3 regions of the Pantoea sp. LS15 genome follow, and region 2 is predicted to be linked to each of the others. Evidence: predicted binding sites of a transcription regulator. Region 2 holds the regulator's gene; each other region holds the start of a gene.
What was found. Region 2 encodes LexA, which represses DNA repair genes until DNA is damaged. Its sites were predicted from a motif close to TNCTGTATGTACATACAGNA; they were not measured.

Region 1 (3,210 bases), on a different contig from region 2:
ATCAATCAGGTTAATGCCCTGGCTCACGGCATAATCGAGTTGTGCATGGGCATCGGCTTCGCTGTTTTGTTCACCAAATGTCATCGTGCCCAACCCCAGTTGGCTTATCTCCAGAGAGCTGTGGGGGATACGGTGATAATGCATAGCCGGCTTCCTTCAATAGACATGTAGACCGCGTCAGGAACTTCCCGACAAAGGAATATAAACATGGCAGAGGGGAAGCAAAAGGGGAAGAGAAAAATCAAAAAGGCCAGCAAGTGACTGACCTCTCTCTGTTTATCGCTCGATAATTTGTGAGACTTCGTCGCGATTAATCTGCATTTTATTACCTTCCTGGTCACGGTAGCTGACCAGACCGGTATCATCATCGACTTCGGGTTTGCCGTCGGTCAGGATCATCCGACCATCTTTTGTCGCCATGACATAATCACTACTACAGCCCGATACTGCAAACGCTAAGCCGACTGCTGAAATTAACACTGCCCATTTTTTCATCGTTATCGTCCTCACCTGGCTGGTATCAAATCATAGTGTAGTATTAACCCGATATACCGACAGGAGGAAGCGGTAAAATCTTAAAAACCAGATGATTATGTTTGGGATCTCTCAAAATGAGTAAAAAACTATGTTTTCAGTAAAAAATGGCGTGCAAGCAGCGCACCGGTGAAATTTTTTTTGAGATAAAAGCCGCGCGGTAACGTTAGTATTGGCTCGCCCTGCGCACCGATCGCCTCGGTAAGCGCTTTACTGTTGGCTGCCTTCGGACGCAGCTGTAACACTTCCCCGTGTCGGGCTGTGATGCGCTCTACCTGTCCAAGAACGATCATATCCATCAGTTCCTCCCAGTCCAGACGCAATTGATGCTCCTCCTCTTCATTCGGGCTCCAGAGCACCGGAGCACCAACGCGACGCTCGGCCAGGGGAATGTGGCGTTCACCTTCAACCGGTACCCAAAGCACGCGTTTCAGCTTATGACGAACGTGGCTGGTTTCCCATGTCACACCGGTATTGCCGGTTAATGGCGCAACGCAGACAAAGGTGGTCTCAAGTGGTTTCCCATGGCTGTCTATGGGAATGGTTTTTAACTCTACGCCAAGAGCCGCAAAATCTTGCTCTGGTTTACTCCCCGCACTGGCACCCAGCCACAGTTCAAGCAGCATGCCTGTCCAGCCTTTATCCCGTTTCAGATCCTTCGGGATCGGAATCCCGGCCATTGCCGCCAGCTCGCCCAGCGAAAAGCCAGCCAGGCGTTGAGCCTGCTGGAGCAACTGGCCTTCGCTGGAAGGTGGTGAAAGCAAGGGTGTAAGCGGATGCATGAAGATAACCTTTTGATTAAAAAATAAACGAAGAAATTGTCCCCTGTGGATAGAGTTTAACTTTTTCTGTACGAATATTCCATGTGCATGATTTATAGGTTTTTTTATTAGTTTGAAATCGTTTCACCTGAGAAGAAAAACCGGTTGTTCAAATCTGGTCACTGACAATGAACAGGATCTTACACCATGTTATCCACAGAAAAATGGGATAACTGGGCATAACCCTGACTACTGTTTCAATTTACAGCCTTGACGTGCGATGAAAATCGAATTTTCAGACAATTTGTGCCTAACTTATTGGCACAATCTGTGGATAAAACCGACGCTGTTCGATCTTTCATCAGCGCGACGATCCCTGATGTGATGATCGTCACGCTATTCTGTATTTTGTTTGCAATAACACACTTAACTACATGAAAGTAATATCATTATATAATATTGATGAAAGCGGGGCGAAGACGGGGATTGAGGTTGTTCATCGGTAATCAGACACTTTTTCACAACTATATCCACAGAAAAGGTGAATAAAAATCCCTTTGATGGCTCTTATCTGTTTATAACTCAGCACTTATTTGTGAGTTATTCAAATGTTATTAGGTTGCAGGCCTGTAAGAGAGTGGTTTACCGCCTCCCTGTAGTGTGAAACAATCATTCATATATAAGGTTTAGTTTGGGGTAGTCCGGTGATTGATGACGATGGCTACCGCCCGAACGTAGGAATAGTAATTTGTAATCGTCAGGGCCAGGTAATGTGGGCCCGGCGATATGGTCAGCACTCCTGGCAGTTCCCGCAAGGCGGGATCAACCCAGGAGAGTCCCCAGAACAAGCGATGTACCGGGAGCTTTTTGAAGAGGTCGGTTTAAGCCGGAAAGATGTTCGCATCCTGGCTTCCACCCGCAACTGGTTGCGTTACAAGTTACCGAAACGTTTGGTGCGTTGGGACACAAAGCCGGTTTGTATCGGCCAGAAACAGAAGTGGTTTCTGTTGCAGTTGGTGGGCAACGATTCAGACATCAATATGCAAACCAGCAGTACGCCGGAGTTTGATGGTTGGCGCTGGGTAAGCTATTGGTATCCTGTTCGTCAGGTCGTGTCATTTAAACGCGATGTTTACCGTAGGGTGATGAAAGAGTTCGCAAGTGTGGTAATGCAGCTTCAGGAGATCCCCCCTAAGCCGCAGAGCGCACCTGCCTGGCGACGTAAAAGAGGTTAAGCTACGCAAATCATGCTCACCCGCTTGCGAGAAATAGTCGAGAAGGTGGCCAGTGCTCCGCGTCTCAATGAGGCGCTGAACATTCTGGTCACTGACATCTGTCTTGCGATGGAGACCGAGGTCTGTTCGGTGTATCTGGCCGACCACGATCGGCGCTGCTATTACCTGATGGCGACCCGTGGTTTGAAAAAACCGCGCGGACGCACCGTAACGCTCGCATTTGATGAAGGTATCGTGGGTCTGGTTGGGCGGCTGGCTGAACCTATCAACCTTGCCGACGCGCAAAAACACCCCAGTTTTAAATACATCCCTTCCGTAAAAGAAGAGCGCTTCCGCGCGTTTCTTGGCGTGCCGATTATCCAGCGTCGCCAGTTGCTTGGTGTGCTGGTTGTTCAGCAGCGTGAGCTGCGTCAGTACGATGAAAGCGAAGAGTCTTTCCTCGTTACCCTGGCCACGCAGATGGCGGCGATCCTCTCCCAGTCTCAGCTTGCCGCACTTTTCGGTCAGTATCGCCACACGCGCATTCGCGCCCTTCCGGCATCGCCAGGTGTGGCGATTGCAGAAGGCTGGATGGATGCCACGCTGCCGTTAATGGAGCAGGTTTACGAAGCCTCAACGCTTGATGAAGCGCTTGAGCGCGAGCGTCTTACTGCTGCGCTGGAAGAGGCGGCGAATGAATT
Region 2 (3,210 bases):
ATGCGCTTCCACAGCATAGGCAAAGCCGTCCAGCGCGTAAGCGGTAAAGGTCAGCAGCGTCATCAATACGGCATTGACCGCAACGATGTCTGGCCCCAGCCGAGCCCCGAAAACCGTCAGCGCGCCGAAACAGAGCTGAAGGAGAAGTGAACGCAGCATAATGTCACGGTTGAGTGCCAGCAGCTTACGGATATTGCCGCGCCATGCGTTTTTTAATAGCGCAAGAGAGATCCCGCGCATCGCCAGCACACGCCAGACCATCCACAGGCCGATGATAAAAGTCCCGTATTCGGCAATTACCGTCGCCAGTGCAGCCCCCTGCACGTTCATATGCAGACCCATTACCAGCCAGACATCAAGCACAATGTTGAGCAGGTTTCCCACCACCAGCAGAATGACGGGGGCGCGGGCATACTGCACGCCGAGTAACCACCCCAGCAGAACCAGGTTAGCCAGTGATGCGGGTGCACTGAGCCAGCGGATTTCAAGGAAACGTCTCGCCTGCTCCAGTACCGCCTCGTTACCGCCAACGATGTGAAGCGCGAGGTCAATCAGGGGCGAGCGCAATACAACAATTAATGCCCCCGCACCAAGCGCCAGAATGAGCGGCTGCACCAACGCGCGCGCCAGACGCAGCGGATCTCTGGCACCATATGCCTGTGCCGTGAGCCCGGTAGTACTCATGCGCAAAAAGAGCAGCAGCATAAACAGGAAGCTGGTTGCCGTCGCGCCAATCGCCACACCGCCAAGATAAACAGGTGAATCCAGATGGCCAATAACAGCAGTATCTACCAGACCCAGCAGGGGCACGGTGATATTGGAAAAAATCATCGGCAGTGCAAGACGCCACAATGCCTTATCTGATGCCGTCAGCAGTGACATGAAAAATACCGGGAGAGGTAAAGGAATCAGGCTACAGCAACGCCGTAGCCTGTCAGGAAGAGATTACAGCCATTCGCCGTTGCGAATCACCCCTACTGCCAGCCCTTCGATAGAGAAGTTCTGCTCGCGAAGATCCACCACAATCGGGGAGAATTCGCTGTTTTCAGGCAGCAACTGTACGGTATTACCCTGTTTTTTCAGACGCTTAACAGTGACTTCGTCATCAATACGCGCGACCACAACCTGGCCGTTTCGCACATCCTGCGTTTTGTGAACCGCAAGCAGATCACCGTCAAGAATACCGATGTCTTTCATCGACATGCCACTTACGCGCAGCAGGAAATCAGCGCTTGGTTTAAACATCCCCGGATCGACCTGGTAGTGGCCTTCAATATGCTGCTGTGCCAGTAAAGGCTCACCGGCCGCAACACGCCCCACCAGCGGAATGCCCGTCTCTTCTTCCACCAGCAGGCGGATACCGCGTGACGCGCCCGAAACAATCTCAATCACGCCCTTACGCGCCAGCGCTTTCAGGTGTTCTTCGGCAGCATTCGGAGAACGGAAGCCCAGACGCTGAGCGATTTCCGCACGCGTGGGTGGCATACCCGTCTGGCCGATATGATCCCGGATGAGATCAAACACCTCTTGCTGCCTGGTCGTTAACGCTTTCATTCCGCCCCCTGGGTGTATATACAGTTATGCTGTGAGTATATACAGTCAAAGGCGATTTTGGAACCAAAAACTGCACAAAAAACCAGGGACTTAATTATTCCTCGAGGCTCATCGGAAATGTGACCAAAGCAGCGTGACCCAGGTAATGACCGCAGTAATAATCGCCAGCAACACGGCAGCGGAGCCCATGTCTTTTGCCCGGCCAGAGAGCTCGTGGAAATCTGAGCCAATCCGGTCAACAACAGCCTCAATAGCGCTATTGAGAATTTCCACTATCATCACCAACAGTACGGAGCCGATCAGAAGAACGCGTGTTATTGCATCAACATCAAGGAAACAGGCGATAATCACCGCGATGATAGCGGCGACGCCCTCCTGGCGAAAGGCGGCTTCATTGATCCACGCGGCACGGAAACCTTTCCAGGAATAGCCGGCGGCTTTGATGATTCGGGTTAACCCAGTGGTATTATTGGCCATTAAAAGAACCTTTTATTGGAAATAGCGTCAGTAACTAGAGTGGCAGCGCGTTTCGCTGCCGCCTGAAGTATGACGGGTAACAACAGAAATTTTGCGCGCTTTCTGTTATCCTTGCGCCGCAATTGCATTATTAACCAGAGGCTTTACATCGTTTATGTCCGGCTGGCCACGAATTTACTACAAATTACTTAATTTACCATTAAGCATCCTGGTAAAAAGCAAGTCTATCCCAGCAGAACCCGCGCTGGAATTAGGGCTCGATACGTCGCGCCCCATTATGTACGTTTTGCCTTATAACTCGAAGGCAGACTTACTGACGCTTCGCGCCCAATGCCTGGCGCATGACTTACCTGACCCGCTTGAACCGCTTGAAGTTGACGGTACGCTGCTGCCGCGCTACGTGTTCATTCACGGTGGACCGCGCGTGTTTACCTATTACACGCCGAAAGAAGAGTCCATCAAGCTGTTCCATGACTATCTCGACCTGCACCGCAGCAATCCTGATCTGGATGTGCAGATGGTGCCAGTATCGGTGATGTTTGGTCGTCGCCCGGGTCGTGAAAAAGGTGAAGAGAATCCACCGCTGCGCATGCTTAACGGCATCCAGAAGTTCTTCGCGGTCTCCTGGCTGGGACGCGACAGCTTTGTGCGCTTCTCCCCTTCCGTTTCGCTGCGTCGTATGGCGGACGAGCATGGCACCGACAAGATCATCGCGCAAAAACTGGCGCGCGTAGCGCGTATGCACTTCGCCCGTCAGCGCCTCGCTGCCGTTGGGCCGCGTCTCCCGGCGCGTCAGGATCTGTTCAACAAGCTGTTGGCCTCCAAAGCGATTGCCCGTGCCGTTGAAGACGAAGCACGCAGCAAGAAGATTTCGCATGAGAAAGCCCAGCAGAACGCCATTGCACTGATGGAAGAGATTGCAGCGAACTTCTCTTACGAGATGATTCGCCTGTCCGATCGTATTCTCAGCTTTACCTGGAACCGTCTCTATCAGGGCATCAACGTCCATAACGCCGAGCGTGTACGCCAACTGGCGCACGATGGCCATGAAATTGTCTATGTCCCCTGCCACCGCAGCCACATGGACTACCTGCTTCTCTCCTATGTGCTCTATCACCAGGGGCTGGTACCGCCGCATATCGCTGCCGGCATCAACCTGAATTTCTGGCCAGCTGGCCC
Region 3 (3,210 bases), on a different contig from region 2:
GGACTGATGGCATTGGGGTTTATGTCCTTCTCCGGTGTGCAGCTATAAGGGCTAACTGATGGAAATTATGCTTGGCGTGGCGATGTTCACGCTGATTGTACTGGTGTTATCAGGGCTTATTCTGGTGGCACGTGCGAAGCTGGTGAATTCCGGCGACGTGGTGATTGATATTAACGACGAGCCGCAGAACCAGATCCGCACGCCCGCCGGAGATAAACTGTTGAATACGCTCTCCGGCAACGGGATCTTTGTCTCTTCGGCCTGTGGCGGCGGTGGCTCCTGTGGGCAGTGCCGCGTTACGGTGAAAGAGGGCGGAGGAGATATCCTGCCAACCGAACTGGCGCATATCACAAAGCGTGAGGCAAAAGAGGGCTGCCGTCTGGCCTGCCAGGTCGCTGTACGTCAGAACATGAAAATAGAGCTGCCGGAAGAGATCTTTGGCGTTAAAAAATGGGAATGTGAGGTTATCTCTAATGATAACAAAGCCACGTTTATCAAAGAGCTGAAGTTGCGGGTGCCTGAAGGAGAGAGCGTTCCGTTCCGGGCGGGTGGATATATTCAGATTGAGTGCCCGGAACACACCGTGGCATATGCTGACTTCGATGTCCCGCATGAATACCGGGCCGACTGGGACAAGTTCAATCTTTTCCGCTTTGTGTCGGAAGTAAAAGAGCCAGCGCTTCGTGCTTACTCCATGGCTAACTACCCTGAAGAAAAGGGCATCATCATGCTTAACGTGCGTATCGCCACACCGCCTCCGGCGGTACCGCATGCGCCGCCAGGGATCATGTCATCGTATATCTGGTCTTTAAAGCCGGGCGACAAGGTAACTATCTCCGGTCCCTTTGGTGAGTTCTTTGCGAAAGAGACGGAAGCCGAAATGGTGTTTATCGGTGGTGGCGCAGGTATGGCGCCGATGCGTTCGCACATTTTCGACCAGCTCAAGCGGCTTAGCAGTCAGCGTAAAATCAGCTTCTGGTACGGGGCGCGTTCGCTGCGTGAGATGTTCTACGACGATGAGTTCGAACAGCTGGCGCGTGAAAACCCGAACTTTACCTTCCATGTGGCGCTCTCCGATCCGCAGCCGGAAGATAACTGGACTGGCTATACGGGCTTCATCCACAACGTGCTGTATGAAAACTACCTCAAACAGCATCCTGCGCCGGAAGACTGCGAGTTTTATATGTGTGGCCCGCCAGTAATGAACGCCGCAGTCATTAAGATGCTTAAAGATCTGGGCGTGGAGGATGAGAACATCCTACTGGACGATTTTGGAGGCTGATGATGCTGACGTTCCTGGCAACCTTTGTGGTTTTCGTGCTTGTTATCCTCGGCATGTCGTTAGGCTGGATCATTAAGCGTAAAAGCATTCAGGGGAGTTGCGGCGGTATTTCTTCCATTGGCATGGAAAAAGTCTGTGATTGCCCGGAGCCATGCGATGCCCGGAAAAAAAGAATGGCCCGCGAACAGCACCGTATTATCTAAATTTTTACAGGCCGGGTAAGGCAAAGTCGCCACCCGGCATTTTTACATCTGCTTCTCAATTCTCATTTATTTACTGTATACTTATCCAGTGATGAGTGAGGGCTTACTATGCGCAAAATAATCCATGTTGATATGGACTGCTTTTTTGCGGCAGTGGAGATGCGTGACAATCCGGCGCTGCGGGATATTCCCATAGCCATTGGCGGCAGCCGCGTTCAGCGTGGTGTCATCAGCACCGCCAACTACCCTGCGCGCAAATTTGGCGTGCGTAGTGCCATGCCTACCGCAATGGCCCTGAAGCTTTGTCCTCATCTCACTCTTTTACCTGGTCGCTTCGACGCTTACAAAGAGGCCTCAATTCATATTCGGGAAATCTTCTCCCGCTACACCTCTCTGATCGAACCGCTGTCGCTAGACGAAGCCTATCTTGATGTGACCGACAGCGTACACTGCCACGGCTCAGCAACCCTGATGGCACAGGAAATCCGTCAGACCATCTTTAAAGAGTTAAATCTTACCGCGTCGGCAGGAGTCGCTCCGGTGAAATTTCTTGCCAAGATAGCCTCCGATTTAAATAAGCCCAATGGCCAGTACGTCATCACGCCTGAAGAGGTGCCTGCGTTCTTAAAAACGTTGCCGCTTGGCAAAATCCCTGGTGTGGGAAAAGTGTCCGCTGTAAAGCTGGAAAGTATGGGATTACGGACATGTGAAGATGTGCAGCGAAGCGATCTGGCTATGCTACTTAAGCGGTTTGGAAAGTTTGGGCGCGTGCTGTGGGAGCGTAGCCAGGGGATTGACGATCGCGATGTGAACAGCGAACGGCTGCGGAAATCCGTTGGTGTTGAGCGAACGCTGATTGAAGACATTCATGACTGGTCTGAATGCGAAACCATCATTACGGAACAGCTCTATCCTGAGCTGGAGCGACGCTTGCTCAAGGTGAAACCGGATCTGCTCATTGCCCGTCAGGGTATCAAATTAAAATTCAACGACTTCCAGCAGACCACGCAGGAACATGTCTGGCCGCGTCTGAATAAAGAGGATCTCGTTGCGACGGCGAAAAAGGCATGGGAAGAACGAAGAGGAGGGCGAGGGGTGAGGCTGGTGGGATTGCACGTCACGCTGCTGGATCCGCAGTTAGAGCGACAGCTAGTATTAGGGTTGTAGATTGTTTTAACCGTAGGCCCGGTAAGCGAAGCGCCACCGGGCATCAAACGACTAATTACTTAACAGGAATTGCTTTCAGCAGCTCAGTCAGCAGCGTCCAGTAATGACCCACGCTTTCGATATGAACCTGCTCGTCCGGAGAGTGTGGCCCGGTAATGGTTGGCCCGATAGAGACCATGTCCATATTCGGATATGGTTTCTTGAACAGACCACATTCCAGACCCGCGTGGATCACTTGAATGTTCGGCGTGCTGTTGAACAGACGCTGATAGGTTTCACGGACCAGTGCCATCACTGGAGAACTTGCATCCGGCTGCCAGCCAGGGTAGCTGCCTTTAGCCGATGTTTTCGCACCGGCCAGCGTGCCCAGAGATTCCAGCATGCTCACTACGTACTCTTTGCCTGTGTCGATAAGCGAACGGATCAGGCAGATGATCTCTGCACTGTCGTCACTCATGGTCACCACGCCCACGTTCAGAGAGGTTTCAACCACGCCTTTGGCCACGTCAGAGTTGCGGATCACACCGTTTGGCGTTGCATTCAGCAACTGAACGAAGG

Region 1: mutH (DNA mismatch repair endonuclease MutH) is a predicted target of LexA. The motif match lies at 1,546-1,565, and genes of this name have one in related genera.
Region 3: dinB (DNA polymerase IV) is a predicted target of LexA. The motif match lies at 1,557-1,576, and genes of this name have one in related genera.

Annotation. Positions count from the first base shown of each region.
Region 1 covers NZ_JAAVXA010000006.1:22,079-25,288, forward strand. Annotated here, with positions in the region: gene HED65_RS10790 (NADP(H)-dependent aldo-keto reductase) at 1-144, opposite strand, end outside; gene HED65_RS10795 (YgdI/YgdR family lipoprotein) at 277-495, opposite strand; gene mutH (DNA mismatch repair endonuclease MutH) at 624-1,316, opposite strand; gene rppH (RNA pyrophosphohydrolase) at 2,000-2,530, shown strand; gene ptsP (phosphoenolpyruvate--protein phosphotransferase) at 2,543-3,210, shown strand, end outside.
Region 2 covers NZ_JAAVXA010000013.1:66,502-69,711, forward strand. Annotated here, with positions in the region: gene dinF (MATE family efflux transporter DinF) at 1-882, opposite strand, end outside; gene lexA (transcriptional repressor LexA) at 946-1,554, opposite strand; gene HED65_RS17570 (diacylglycerol kinase) at 1,663-2,031, opposite strand; gene plsB (glycerol-3-phosphate 1-O-acyltransferase PlsB) at 2,186-3,210, shown strand, end outside.
Region 3 covers NZ_JAAVXA010000003.1:28,683-31,892, forward strand. Annotated here, with positions in the region: gene nqrE (NADH:ubiquinone reductase (Na(+)-transporting) subunit E) at 1-48, shown strand, start outside; gene nqrF (NADH:ubiquinone reductase (Na(+)-transporting) subunit F) at 59-1,282, shown strand; gene nqrM ((Na+)-NQR maturation NqrM) at 1,285-1,485, shown strand; gene dinB (DNA polymerase IV) at 1,594-2,652, shown strand; gene pepD (cytosol nonspecific dipeptidase) at 2,708-3,210, opposite strand, start outside.